One region of the Arthrobacter methylotrophus genome, then DNA from elsewhere that is predicted to be linked to it. Evidence: riboswitches for the same ligand, from Rfam matches in the RefSeq annotation. Region 1 holds a riboswitch; the other holds the start of a gene.
What was found. A riboswitch is a leader RNA that binds a small molecule or an ion and turns the genes downstream of it on or off. The one in region 1 is predicted to bind cyclic di-AMP.
Positions count from the first base shown of each region.

Region 2: it holds a riboswitch for cyclic di-AMP, as region 1 does, so the genes downstream of both, ABD884_RS20055 (aggregation-promoting factor C-terminal-like domain-containing protein) here and ABD884_RS18225 (NlpC/P60 family protein) in region 1, are expected to answer to the same signal.

Region 1 is NZ_BAABED010000001.1:3,519,959-3,525,821, forward strand. Features, by position in the region: gene ABD884_RS18205 (molybdopterin molybdotransferase MoeA) at 1-229, opposite strand, end outside; gene ABD884_RS18210 (DUF6457 domain-containing protein) at 226-513, opposite strand; gene mobA (molybdenum cofactor guanylyltransferase) at 545-1,180, opposite strand; gene ABD884_RS18220 (HNH endonuclease) at 1,218-1,718, opposite strand; gene ABD884_RS18225 (NlpC/P60 family protein) at 2,022-2,786, opposite strand; cyclic di-AMP (ydaO/yuaA leader) riboswitch at 2,791-2,958, opposite strand; gene ABD884_RS18230 (M23 family metallopeptidase) at 3,104-3,925, opposite strand; cyclic di-AMP (ydaO/yuaA leader) riboswitch at 3,928-4,138, opposite strand; gene ABD884_RS18235 (iron-dependent transcriptional repressor DtxR) at 4,265-4,960, opposite strand; gene serC (phosphoserine transaminase) at 5,275-5,863, shown strand, end outside.
Region 2 is NZ_BAABED010000001.1:3,896,824-3,902,686, forward strand. Features, by position in the region: gene ABD884_RS20040 (hypothetical protein) at 1-634, opposite strand, end outside; gene ABD884_RS20045 (response regulator transcription factor) at 946-1,686, shown strand; gene ABD884_RS20050 (sensor histidine kinase) at 1,700-3,178, shown strand; cyclic di-AMP (ydaO/yuaA leader) riboswitch at 3,342-3,514, shown strand; gene ABD884_RS20055 (aggregation-promoting factor C-terminal-like domain-containing protein) at 3,517-4,245, shown strand; gene ABD884_RS20060 (glycosyltransferase) at 4,385-5,800, shown strand; gene ABD884_RS20065 (ArnT family glycosyltransferase) at 5,797-5,863, shown strand, end outside.

The DNA of each region.
Region 1 (5,863 bases):
TGACAGCCCAGCCATCCATCGCCGAGGAAGCGTAGTGCGGCACGTCCTGCAGTGCGCGGACATCCGCGGCCAAGATCCTGCCGAGGGCGTCCTTCAGGGCTACGGGTGCGGCCGGAATGGGCGTGGCACAGTCGAAGGCAATTTGCCGGGCCTCCGCCCACAGGTGGTCGGCGTGCGGGACATGCTCGGCGTGCGGGTCCTCGGCGCTCTGGCCAGGGGCTTCCGTCATCCGGCGTCGATTCCGGGGTTCGTATAGTCCTTGGCGAGCGTGCGTGCCAGGCCCAGCGCGGCATCCATCGACGCGGTTTCAGTCGCCTGGCCCGAACCTGCGGCACGTCCGGCGGCGAAACCGGCAATGAAGGTGGTCAAAGGAGCTGCCGGACGGACGACTGAATGCGCGGCTACGCCTGCCAAAGACAGGATCTCGTTGATGTCGATCTCGACGTCTTCGAGCTGGAATGCCTGCATCAGGCTCCTGCACCATTCCTCAAGCGTTTCTTCTTGGCTCTTCACGATCGGCCTCCACAGTCCGGTACAGCTTTTGTCACGGCTGGTCGCCGTCTACGCCGAGCGCCGCGGCATCACCCCAGGTATCCACGTCATCGGTGGAACCAGCGGGGACTGGTACGGCTAGCAGATCAAGCCTAGCAAGCAGCCGGAAGACTGCGGCATTGGCCAGGCCACCCTGTTCTGCTGCCGCCAGCACTTCCCGTTGCAAAGCGGAGAACCGGTAGACCCCGAGCAATGGCTGTCTTCGGCCATCGGCTGATACGGATATGGCCCCCTCCGCGTCCGGGTGCTCGGCAAGCTCGCTGAGCAGGACTGGAACCGCGGTACCAGCGAACGGCATATCGCAGGCCATGACGAGTACCCACCGCGCGTGTGTCCCGCTTGGCAATCGACCGTGCCCGGCCCGGGTTACATCGTCTTGTTCAAGGGCAGCGAGCCCGGCTTCGATCGCGGCCGCCGGTCCGGCGAATGGGGGGTCCTCGCGGGCGGTCAGGGTCCCGTCCGGCAATGTACCGGGATCCGGCCCGACGACGACGACGGTGCCGGCACCATGCGCTGCCTCCAGGGCGCGCTGGAGGAGCGTGGCGCCGCCAAATTTGAGCTCGGCTTTGGGCACGCCACCTAGGCGGGAGGACTTCCCACCCGCCAAGATCACCGCATCAAAGTCCACCCGCCCAGATTACCCGGGAAGCAGGCTCAATTCCGGTTCAGGCCGCCGATTCGGGCAAGAGGAAGGGATCCCATGCGGGCGCAGGTTTCTCAAGCTCCTTGATTTGCCAGATAGTCCCGGTAGGCGCCGCCGGAGTGAACCTCAGTTTCCAGCCCATCTCGGCCGGTGTGTGGTCACTCTTGGCGTTGTTGCAGCGTAGGCACGCCGCCACCAGGTTTTCCCAGGAATCCGCGCCGCCCCTGGATTTGGGGTGGACGTGGTCAATGGTGTGAGCTGCTTTCCCGCAATAGGCGCAACGGTGACCGTCGCGGCGCAAGACGCCGCGGCGTGTGACCGCTGTGATCGTGTTGTACCTTGGCCGGATGTAGCGATTGAGGAGGATCACGGACGGACGTCCGAGAATCTCCTGTGGCCCGACGACAGGCTCGTCGCCTTCAGCCACTACGCTCGCTTTTCCGGTGAGCACAAGGACCAGCGCCCGGCGGAAGGTTACTACCGCCAGCGGTTCATATCCAGCATTCAGAACGAGTGTGCGCATGCACGTACCTCTTCACGGCCGCACCCGTCAGGGGCGCGAGGGCCGGCTGCCCTCTGCATGTACGGGCTGTGGATCGACACCACAAGAGTAAACACGCGGAGGCCAGATCAACGAATCCGCGAGTGGGTTCCGGGACTGTGTCGGGCAAAATTCATGTCCCGGACACGTCGCGGGAACCTCCGAATCGTCCGAAGAGCGGGTCTGGAATTGGGTCCCAAGGTTCCCAAGGCAGTGATTTAGCGCATGCCGGTTAAAACGAAACATCCCCGCAAGCACTCCAGCGGGGATGTTTCAAGAAGCTATTTAGCCACCAACGCGGATGAAAACCGGGCCGGAGCCGACGTTGACGCTGTACAGGGCGGTGGTGCCACCGTTCCAGCCACCGTGGACCGCCATGCCGTTGCCGACGTAAACGGCGATGTGGGCCATGCCCATGCCACCGTTCTGGTAGTAAACAAGGTCACCCGGCTGTGCTTCAGCGGCGCTGACGGTGCGGCCCAGGGAAAGGTAGTCTGCCGGCCAGCCGTGGAAGTTGATTCCCACGGCAGCCAGGGAGTTCGACGCCAGGGCGGTGCAGTCCTGGGCAACGCCGAGCTGAGCGTAGGCTGCAGCGGCAATTGCTGCACCCCTGCCGCTGGCAAGCTTGGTAGCAGGTGAAGCGGGGGTGGAGACAGAGAGCGTTGCGGTGGCCGTAGCGGCACCGGCCGTGGCGGCGGGGGCGGCAACGGCTTCCTGGACGGCAACAGGAGCAGCAACAACTGGAGCGGCTTCGGTCGAAACAGCCGGACGCTCGTACTTGATCGCGACCGAGGAGTCGGCCGCAATGCTGGCTTGGGCGATGGACTGGACTTCCAAAGTGGAGGTCCCAGTGGACTCGCGGGGGACGTTGGTTTCGGCAGCGTTCGCTGCGATACCGCTAGTGAGGACCAGTCCGGACGCAGCGGCGATAACTGCTGCCTGACGGCCTACGCCACCGGCGTTGCTGCCGACTGATTTAGCGATAACGGCAAGCGAGTTGGTCTTGGTGACCGCGGCACGGTGGCGCGCAAGAGTAGAGCGTGAAGACACGTAAGAGGCCTCTCCCTATGCCCGCGAGGTAAGCTGTCGGATTCGGATGGGAGTCATCCGGCCGCGCCACTCCCCTTCGGAAGCTGCGCGACTTAACCCCAAGGCCATCGGTGAAGATGGCCAAAAGTTGGGTCCCCCGCCTCTGCCAGACGATGTTTTGCGAACGGAACCTCGGGCAGTGGCAGAGCTAGGCAATCCACCCGAGTGCATCAACTCTCTAAAAGTTGATGCGTGTTAGACGGTACATGAGTTTTGGCTGAATGTCACATTCAGGTCACGGCGCGTGACAAGCATGCGATAGGCGGCCATCGGATTGGCTACAGCCAGCCCAAGGGGTCGACAACGTTGCCGTTGACCATGACTTCAAAATGGAGGTGGCAGCCGGTAGAGGCGCCCGTAGTGCCGCTCAGGGCGAGCACATCGCCACGGCTGACCATTTGGCCCACCTGGACGTTGAACGAGGACAAGTGGTTGTACGTGGTTTCCAGGCCATTGCCGTGGTCCACCACAATGCGGTTTCCGCCGCCGTAAGGGTGCCAGCCAGCGAAGGTGACTTTGCCGGCGGCGGCCGCGTGGACCGGGGTGCCGCATTGGGCCACGAAGTCCTGGCCCCGGTGGAATTCTCCCAAACCGCCCGTGATCGGGTTCACGCGGTAGCCGAAGGGCGAGGCCGTGGTCAGGGTGTCCAGCGGCGCCCCGAGTGTTCCCTTGGAGGAAGACGTGGTGATGCTACCGACGGACTGAGCGCTCAAGAGTTGTTTGAGCTTGCTGTCCGGATCTGCCGTAGTGGACACTGCGGCGCGGCTGAAGTCGATCGTGGCACTTGCTGCCGCAGGAATCTCGGGCTGGTTTCCCGCGGAAGGGGTGGACTGGCTTGACTCGGACGCAGCCGTCATGGCGCCGGTGCCGGGCATTGCGACGGTCAGGAGGAGGCCTGTGGTGGCCAGGGCGACGCCTGCCTTCTGTCCAGCACCGCTCGCGGCCGCGAAATCGGCCATTTGCCGCAAGGGTCCTTTGCGTCGGCGGAATTCGCGATGCGGATCGCGGGGCCGTGGTTCGTGCGCAGCGACGCCGGCGGTCCGCAGCTCGGCAGTAGAACCGGACGCGCGTCTACGGCCCCTGGTGTTCTGCGTGGTCAAAGTCTTCCTCTCTGGCAAGCCTGCGAAGTTAGCTGTCGGATTCGGATCAGAGAGTGCATGGACCCGGTCCGCGCGAAGCACTCGAAGCACAGTGGAGTCCCTGAAAGGGTCCTGCGCTTTGTGCACTTCCGCTGCGGACTTCACCCCAAGGCCGCCTTTCGGCGACCGCTGATGGTTCCCCCGCTTCTGCCGATGAATGGACTAATCCACCTGACCCGCCGGCAGAACTGGGCTTCGAATCAGGTAACGCTTTGGTATCGGCGCCAGTAGCCAACTATAGGGGATTAACCCCGACGGTAATAATTTCGTTATCTTTGCCGGGCGCGCTGCTGAAGAAGGCTAAGCGACGGTCACAAACACGTGCGAAGCGACCTCCGGGGGAAGCTCCAGCGCACCATCTATATTGGGTACGCGAACGGAGATGTACTCCCCCACACGCTCCAAGGAAACCCTGGCGCCCGGGCGGATTCCACCCTCGTCGAACTGCACCAACAGCTCCGGCTCAACCTGAATCGGTTCGGCCAGGCGACTGACAGTGACTCGGTTCTCCGGCGAGTATTCGTTCATCGCTTCAAGAAGGTTGACCACGCCATCCGTAAAGGCATGGGACGCTACTCCGCCCAATGCTTCGAGTCCTGGGATGGGATTGCCATACGGAGATTCCGTGGGGTGGTCCAGAAGTTCGTAGAGGCGCCGTTCCACCCGTTCGCTCATGACGTGCTCCCAGCGGCACGCTTCGTCGTGAACGTAGGCCCAGTCCAGTCCGATGACATCGGCCAGCAGACGCTCGGCGAGCCGGTGCTTACGCATCACCTCGGTGGCGCGTTTCCGTCCGGTTTCGGTCAACTCGAGGTGCCGGTCGTTTGAAACAATCACCAAGCCGTCGCGCTCCATCCGGCCGATCGTCTGCGAAACGGTCGGACCGGAGTGCCGCAAGCGCTCGGCGATGCGGGCGCGAAGAGCCACGATGTTCTCTTCTTCAAGCTCCAAAATGGTCCGAAGATACATCTCAGTGGTATCAATCAGATCCGTCATCCAGCTCAGCTCCTCGAGCGCAGTATCTTGGGTGTGTCCACCGTATCGGGGCCACCTCAACGGTCGAACAGACGGTCGACCCGCCGGCCGTCCCGGGCCGGGCGCCAGCTCCAAGCTTAGCTTATTTGGAATTACTCCGGATAATCCCGTTCGCGTACTCCTGCGCGCCACGGCAAAACTTTTCCACGTGGCGGACTGTGACACCGTCGGTTCTGCCCCGGGCTGCGGAGTCAGGCAGAATTGGGGAGTCGAAGGGGCAGAGATGCCACCTGCCACGACCCATCTAGGCCGCTACTTCACCATTGGAGCATCCCGTGAGCGACAACAGCATCACTATCCCCGCCGATTTGCTGCCCAAGGACGGCCGCTTCGGTGCCGGCCCCTCCAAGGTCCGCCCGGAGCAGATCGAGGCCTTGTCCGCAGCATCGACGTCGATCCTCGGCACCTCCCACCGCCAGGCACCAGTCAAGAACCTGGTGGGCTCGGTCCGCGAGGGACTCAGCCAGTTCTTCCGCGCGCCCGAGGGTTACGAGGTGATTCTCGGCGTCGGCGGCTCCACCGCGTTCTGGGACGTCGCCAGCTTCGGTCTGGTGGAGAAGAAGGCCCAACACCTTTCTTTTGGTGAGTTCGGCTCGAAGTTCGCCTCGGCCACCAACAAGGCTCCTTTCCTGGAGGCTTCCTCCATCATCACCTCCGAGCCGGGCACACGGCCGGTTTCCCGGGCAGAAGCAGGCGTGGACGTCTACGCCTGGCCGCAGAATGAAACCTCAACCGGCGTCGCCGCTCCCGTCAAGCGCGTTCAGGGCAGCGACGACGGCGCCTTGGTCCTGGTGGACGCCACGTCCGCGGCCGGCGGCCTGGATGTTGATGTTGCCGAGGCCGATGTCTACTACTTCGCGCCGC
Region 2 (5,863 bases), 380 kb from region 1:
TGCCAGTGCTTCCGCCTCCGCGTTGCCGCATGCCTTCCGCCACCACGACGTCCGTTCCCAGAGCATAGCTGCGGGTGAATCCATCTCCGCTCTTGACTGTCATGGAGCTTGCCGAAATATCAGTGACCGTACCCAGCTGGCCCGCCATGGTGACGTAGCTGCCGTTCTGGAGGACCACATATTCCGAGTGGACTGCAGCGTTCAGGCCGCCCATGCCCACCCCGAGGCCGCCCGGACCTGCGTTCGTCCCGCCTGGGCCACCGAATCCGCCCTGGCCGTTCTGCCCGGCGCCCGGCCCCTGCGTGTTGGTGCTATCAGCTGCCGCGGTCCCGTTTCCTGCGGCATATGCACCGGCTCCTGCCGCCGCAGCGACCACGACCGCGACGCCGCCAACGATGAGCCCCTTCTTCAGGCTCCAACTCTTGAAGAACGAAGGCCGGGGTTGCCCGGGGTTGTGTTGCTGCGGCGCACCCCACCCCGCGGCAGGCTGCTGGTTCACCGGCGGCTGCGGCGCACCCGGCGCACCCCACCCCGCGGCAGGCTGCCCAGAATCATCAAGGGGGCGAATCACCGGTTGCGGGTGCCCATTCTCCGGCTCGGAGCCAGGTACGGAGGGGTTGTTTTGCTGATCCATGGTGTTCTCCATCGAAGTCGAGATTGTTTGGTCGTGGTTGTTGCTGTCCCCAACAGCGTCGGCCGTTTTGCTGTGCGTTGGCTGTGTCGAACTGCAGGCTTGCCTGTGACCTGCAGCAGCGTTGTGTCGGAGGCCCGGCCGCAACCCAGCCGGCCCCGCCCCAGCCGGGCCCGCCCCGTATGGCCCCGCAAGAACGCCATCACAGCGCGTTGGACGTACCGTGCCTCTGGACAGCTCGCTAGGCTGGGACTCACAGGGTGCTCACAGCATCGGCTCAGCACTGGCAAAACGGCAGATTGGAGAGTTATCTCATGGCATCCTCGCACTCCATGACCAACAACCTCCCGCAGCTTAGCCACCCGGACGGTTCCCCCATCCGCGCCTTGGTGGTGGACGACGAACCCAGCCTCGCCGAACTCATGAGCATGGGCCTGCGCATGGCAGGCTGGTCGGTGGCCGTGGCGTGCGACGGTCCCGCTGCGGTCAAGCTCGCCAAGGACTTCCGGCCGGATGTCCTGGTGCTCGATGTGATGCTTCCCGGATTCGACGGCGTTGAACTGTTGGGCAGGATCCGCGCCTTTGCGCCTGAGGTTCCCGCGCTCTTCCTTACCGCGAAGGACGACGTCCAGGACCGCATCCTTGGACTAGCCGCCGGCGGGGACGATTATGTCACCAAGCCGTTCAGCATGGAGGAAGTCCTGTTGCGCCTGCACCGACTGGTCCAGCGCTCGGGTGTGGCCGCGATGGACACGGCCGAACTGGTGGTGGGCGACCTGACCCTCAATGTAGATACCCGCGAGGTCACCCGAGGGGGCGAAGACATCCCGCTCACGGCAACCCAGTTCGAGCTCTTGCGCTACCTCATGGAAAATCCCAAGCGCGTGGTCAGCAAAGCCCAGATCCTGGACCGCGTCTGGGACTACGACTTTGGCGGCCAAGCCAACATCGTTGAGCTCTACATCTCTTACCTGCGCAAGAAGATCGAGGCCAACCACCCGCCCATGATCCACACAGTGCGCGGGGCCGGTTACGTCATCAAGCCTGCCGAATAGCCCGGAGCGCCGTATGTCCGCACTCTCGGGTATCCCCCGCCAATCCGATCATCAGTGGTTCAACCCTTCAACCTGGCATTTGCGCACGCGCCTGATCCTGGTCTCGATGGCGCTCCTCGTCGCCATTTGTGGAGCCGTGGGCGTGGTCAGTTACGCCTCCATGGACCTGTTCCTCACCAAGCAGCTTGACCAGCAACTCGTGCAGGCCTCCCATGGCCGCCCGCCCGCTGGAGATCCGAATGGGCGGCCGGATCCTTTGGATGCCCGCGGCCAAAGCATCGGCACGCTGAACGCACGCATTGCCGGCGGGCAAGTGAGCAGCGATGCCGGATTCTTGTCCTCCGACGCCACCCGTACGTCTTTGACCGCCAACGACGCCGCCGCTCTGTTGGCGCTCCCCCCCAACGGGCGCGCGGTTGATCTGAACCTTTCCAACGGTGGCTACAGGGTGGTGGCGAGCGCAACCCCCTACGGCGATGAGGTCATCACCGGGCTGCCCCTCGCATCGAAGGAGAACACCGAGGCCTTGCTTGTCTGGACCATGGTCCTGGTTTCCTTGGGAGGCTTGGTGTTGATCGGGCTCGCGGGAACTGTTCTGATCCGCCGCACCATGCGTCCCCTGGAGCAGCTTTCCGACGTCGCCACGAAGGTGTCCAAGCTTCCGCTCGACGCCGGCGAGGTGGCGCTCGCGGTGCGCGTTCCGGCGTCGGCGGCTCACCCAGGAACCGAGGTGGGCAGCGTCGGCCACGCTTTGAACCTCATGTTGGACAACGTCTCCAACGCGCTCGAGGCCCGGCAGCAGAGCGAAACCAAGGTGCGCCAGTTCGTGGCCGACGCCTCGCACGAGCTGCGCACTCCGCTGACCGCCATCCGCGGCTACACCGAACTCTTGCGCATGACCGAAACGTTCACCGAAGACGGCCGCAAGTCGCTGGCCCGGGTTCAAAGCCAGTCCGAACGCATGACCACCCTCGTGGAGGACCTCCTTCTGCTGGCCCGGCTTGATGAAGGCAAGGCCCCGGTGTTCACCGATGTGGACCTCACGCAGTTGGTGGTGGAGACCGTCAGCGATGAGAAGGTCATGGCTCCCGAGCACGTCTGGCAGCTCAAGTTACCGGACGAGCCCCTCACCGTCCGCGGCGATACCACGCAACTCCACCAGGTCCTGGCCAATCTGCTCTCCAACGCCCGCAAACACACGGAGGCGGGAACCACCGTTGTCACGGGGGTCATGCGCTCCGCCGATGGCAGTGCCGTGGTTACCGTGACCGATAACGGACCAGGCATCCCGCGCGAATTCCAGGGCAGGATCTTCTCGCGCTTTGCCCGTGCCGATGCGGCCCGCTCCGGTTCCGAGGGCACGTCAGGGCTCGGCTTGTCGATTGTGGAATCCATCGTCCAAGCCCACGGCGGTACCGTTGAAGTGACCTCGCGGCCGGGCCGGACGGAATTTGCCGTGCGCCTTCCAGCGGTCAGGACCGCCCTGGCCTGAAAGTGCACAAAGAAGCGTTCGACGACGGATGGTGGCGGGCGCAAGTCGACTCACCGGCGTCGTGATCTCCGTTACCCAAATGTGACTTAAGCGGAATCCTCCTGTACCGTCGATGGGTGCGCGGGATCGTTCCTGCCACCGCCGGGTAGGCGCCGAGCTCTGCCCCTCCCCGGTGCCAACAGTCCAGGCAGAGACGGGGGACCCAGGTCTCCGGGCAAGCGCTCATGTTGAGCCGGCCCTAGGGGTGAAGCCGTACCGCCACGATTCTCAGTGGCCACGGCCGGATGACCTCATCCGAATCCGACAGCTAACTCCGCAGGCGTTGAGAGGCAATCATCATGTCTGGTTCCAAGAATCAGTCGCGCCCTGTTGCGCGCCACCGCGGCGAACCTGCCGGAAAAAACAAGTCACGTACCACTTTGCGGCGAGTCGCGGCAAACCTCGGCACCGGCCAGCGGATGGCCGTTGTTGCCGGCGTTGTTGCCGTGTTCATTGGCGCAGGTGCGGCCACCCAAGCCGCCGGTCAAGCCCTCGATGCCCAGGACATGAGCCGGGCTTCCGAATCACGCACGGTACAGCCCTCAGCCACCGCGTCGGCGGCAGCCACGCCGTCGGCGAACGCTAGCTCCAAGCCGAGCGCCGCCCCGAGCCAGGCACCTTCCCCCGCTCCGAGCACCGGAGCACCCCAAGCACCCGCGCCCGCCGCTCCAGCGCCCGCCCCGGCAGCACCGGCAGCACCGGCCGCTCCTGTGGCCGTCGATGACCCCGCCGGCGCCCAGGCCTACGCCGCGAGCGTGCTTTCCTCCTACGGTTGGGGCCCGGGCGAAATGTCCGCCTTGACCACCCTGTGGAACAAGGAATCCGATTGGCGGACCACTGCCACCAACGCTTCCAGCGGCGCGTACGGCATTGTGCAGTCGCTTCCGGGCGAAAAGATGGCTTCCGAAGGCGCCGACTGGCAGAGCAACTACCAAACCCAGATCCGTTGGGGCCTGAACTACATCAAGGAACGCTACGGATCACCGTCTGCGGCTTGGGCCTTCCACTTGGCCCACAACTGGTACTAGACCGGCAAACAGGCATCGATGCGCGCGAGGTCCGTCCCACCAAGGGGCGGACCTCTGCGCCTTTGACCAGGCACATATCCACAGCCACGTCACAGGTTCCGCCTAAAGCCTTCATATTCCGCCGCGGCACTCTGGATACATGACGCTCATCGAATCCACCACAGGAACCTTGAAGGACCCCGCGGTGGTGCCGCCGCGCCTTCCCCACCAACCGAGCACCCCTGCTCACCGTTTCCCCCTCCAAGAAGGCGCTGTGCGACGCGCCCCTGTGGACACCCACACCACCATCCCCGTCCTCGATGTCACCATCCCGGTCTTCAATGAGGAGCACGACCTCGAAGAGTGCCTGCGCAGGCTCCACGACCACTTGCGCGAGTCCTTCCCGCACGGCTTCCGCATCACCGTGGCGGACAACGCCAGCACGGACAGCACCTTGAAAATCGCCGAGCGCGTGGCCAGGGAACTTCCGGAACTAGCGGTGGTCCATCTTGAGGAGAAGGGACGCGGCAACGCCTTGCGCAAGGTGTGGCTCGCCTCGCCGTCGCCGGTCCTGGCCTACATGGACGTGGATCTGTCCACGGACCTCGCCGCACTGGCACCCCTCTTGGCGCCGCTGATCTCCGGCCATTCAGACCTTGCCATCGGCACCAGGCTGACGCGCAACTCCCGGGTTGTCCGCGGGCCCAAGCGCGAATTCATCTCGCGCAGCTACAACCTGATGCTGCACTCGTTCATGGGAGCCCGCTTCAGCGATGCCCAATGCGGCTTCAAAGCGATCCGGGCCGATGTGGCACAACAGATCCTCCCGCACACCTTGGACAACTCGTGGTTCTTCGACACCGAGCTCCTGGTCCTTGCCGAACGCTGCGGTCTCCGTGTCCATGAGGTTCCCGTCGACTGGATCGACGATCCCCACTCCAGCGTGGACGTGGTGCGCACCGCTTTGGCCGACATACGCGGCATGGTCCGGCTCACCCGGGACCTGCTCTCCGGACGTATTCCCATCCCGGAACTGCGTGCGGCGCTTGCGCGCGGGCCACTCCCGGCGTCGTCGCGTACGGCGGAGCAGAATCCGCGCAGCAGCCTCTTCGGGCAATTGGTGCGTTTCGCCGCCATTGGTGCTGTATCGACCCTCGCCTATGTACTGATCTTCCTGTTGTGCCGTGGCTTTATGGATCCGCAGCTCGCCAACTTCCTTGCCTTGCTCGTCACGGCCATTGCCAACACGGGCGCTAACCGGCGCTTCACTTTCGGCATCCAGGGCGGCAACCCCGCACGCCACCATTTCGAGGGATTGATCGTCTTCGGCATCGGCCTTGCCCTCACTTCAGGAGCGCTCGCGTTAGTGCACAGTACGACGACGCCGGACCGTTGGGGCGAGCTCCTCACAGTAGTCGCAGCGAACCTCGCCGCCACCGCAGTCCGCTTCCTCCTGTTCCGGCTCTGGGTCTTCCGGCAGCCAGCCCGGCCAACAGCGCCAGAGCAGCCAACAGCGCCAGAGCAGCCGGCACCCACCACACAAGCCACCGCGCACACAGAAACGGCAGCATCATGACCTCCACGATTACTCCCGCAAGCACGGGAACCGCCGTCGAAACTGCCGACGAGGCACACGGCC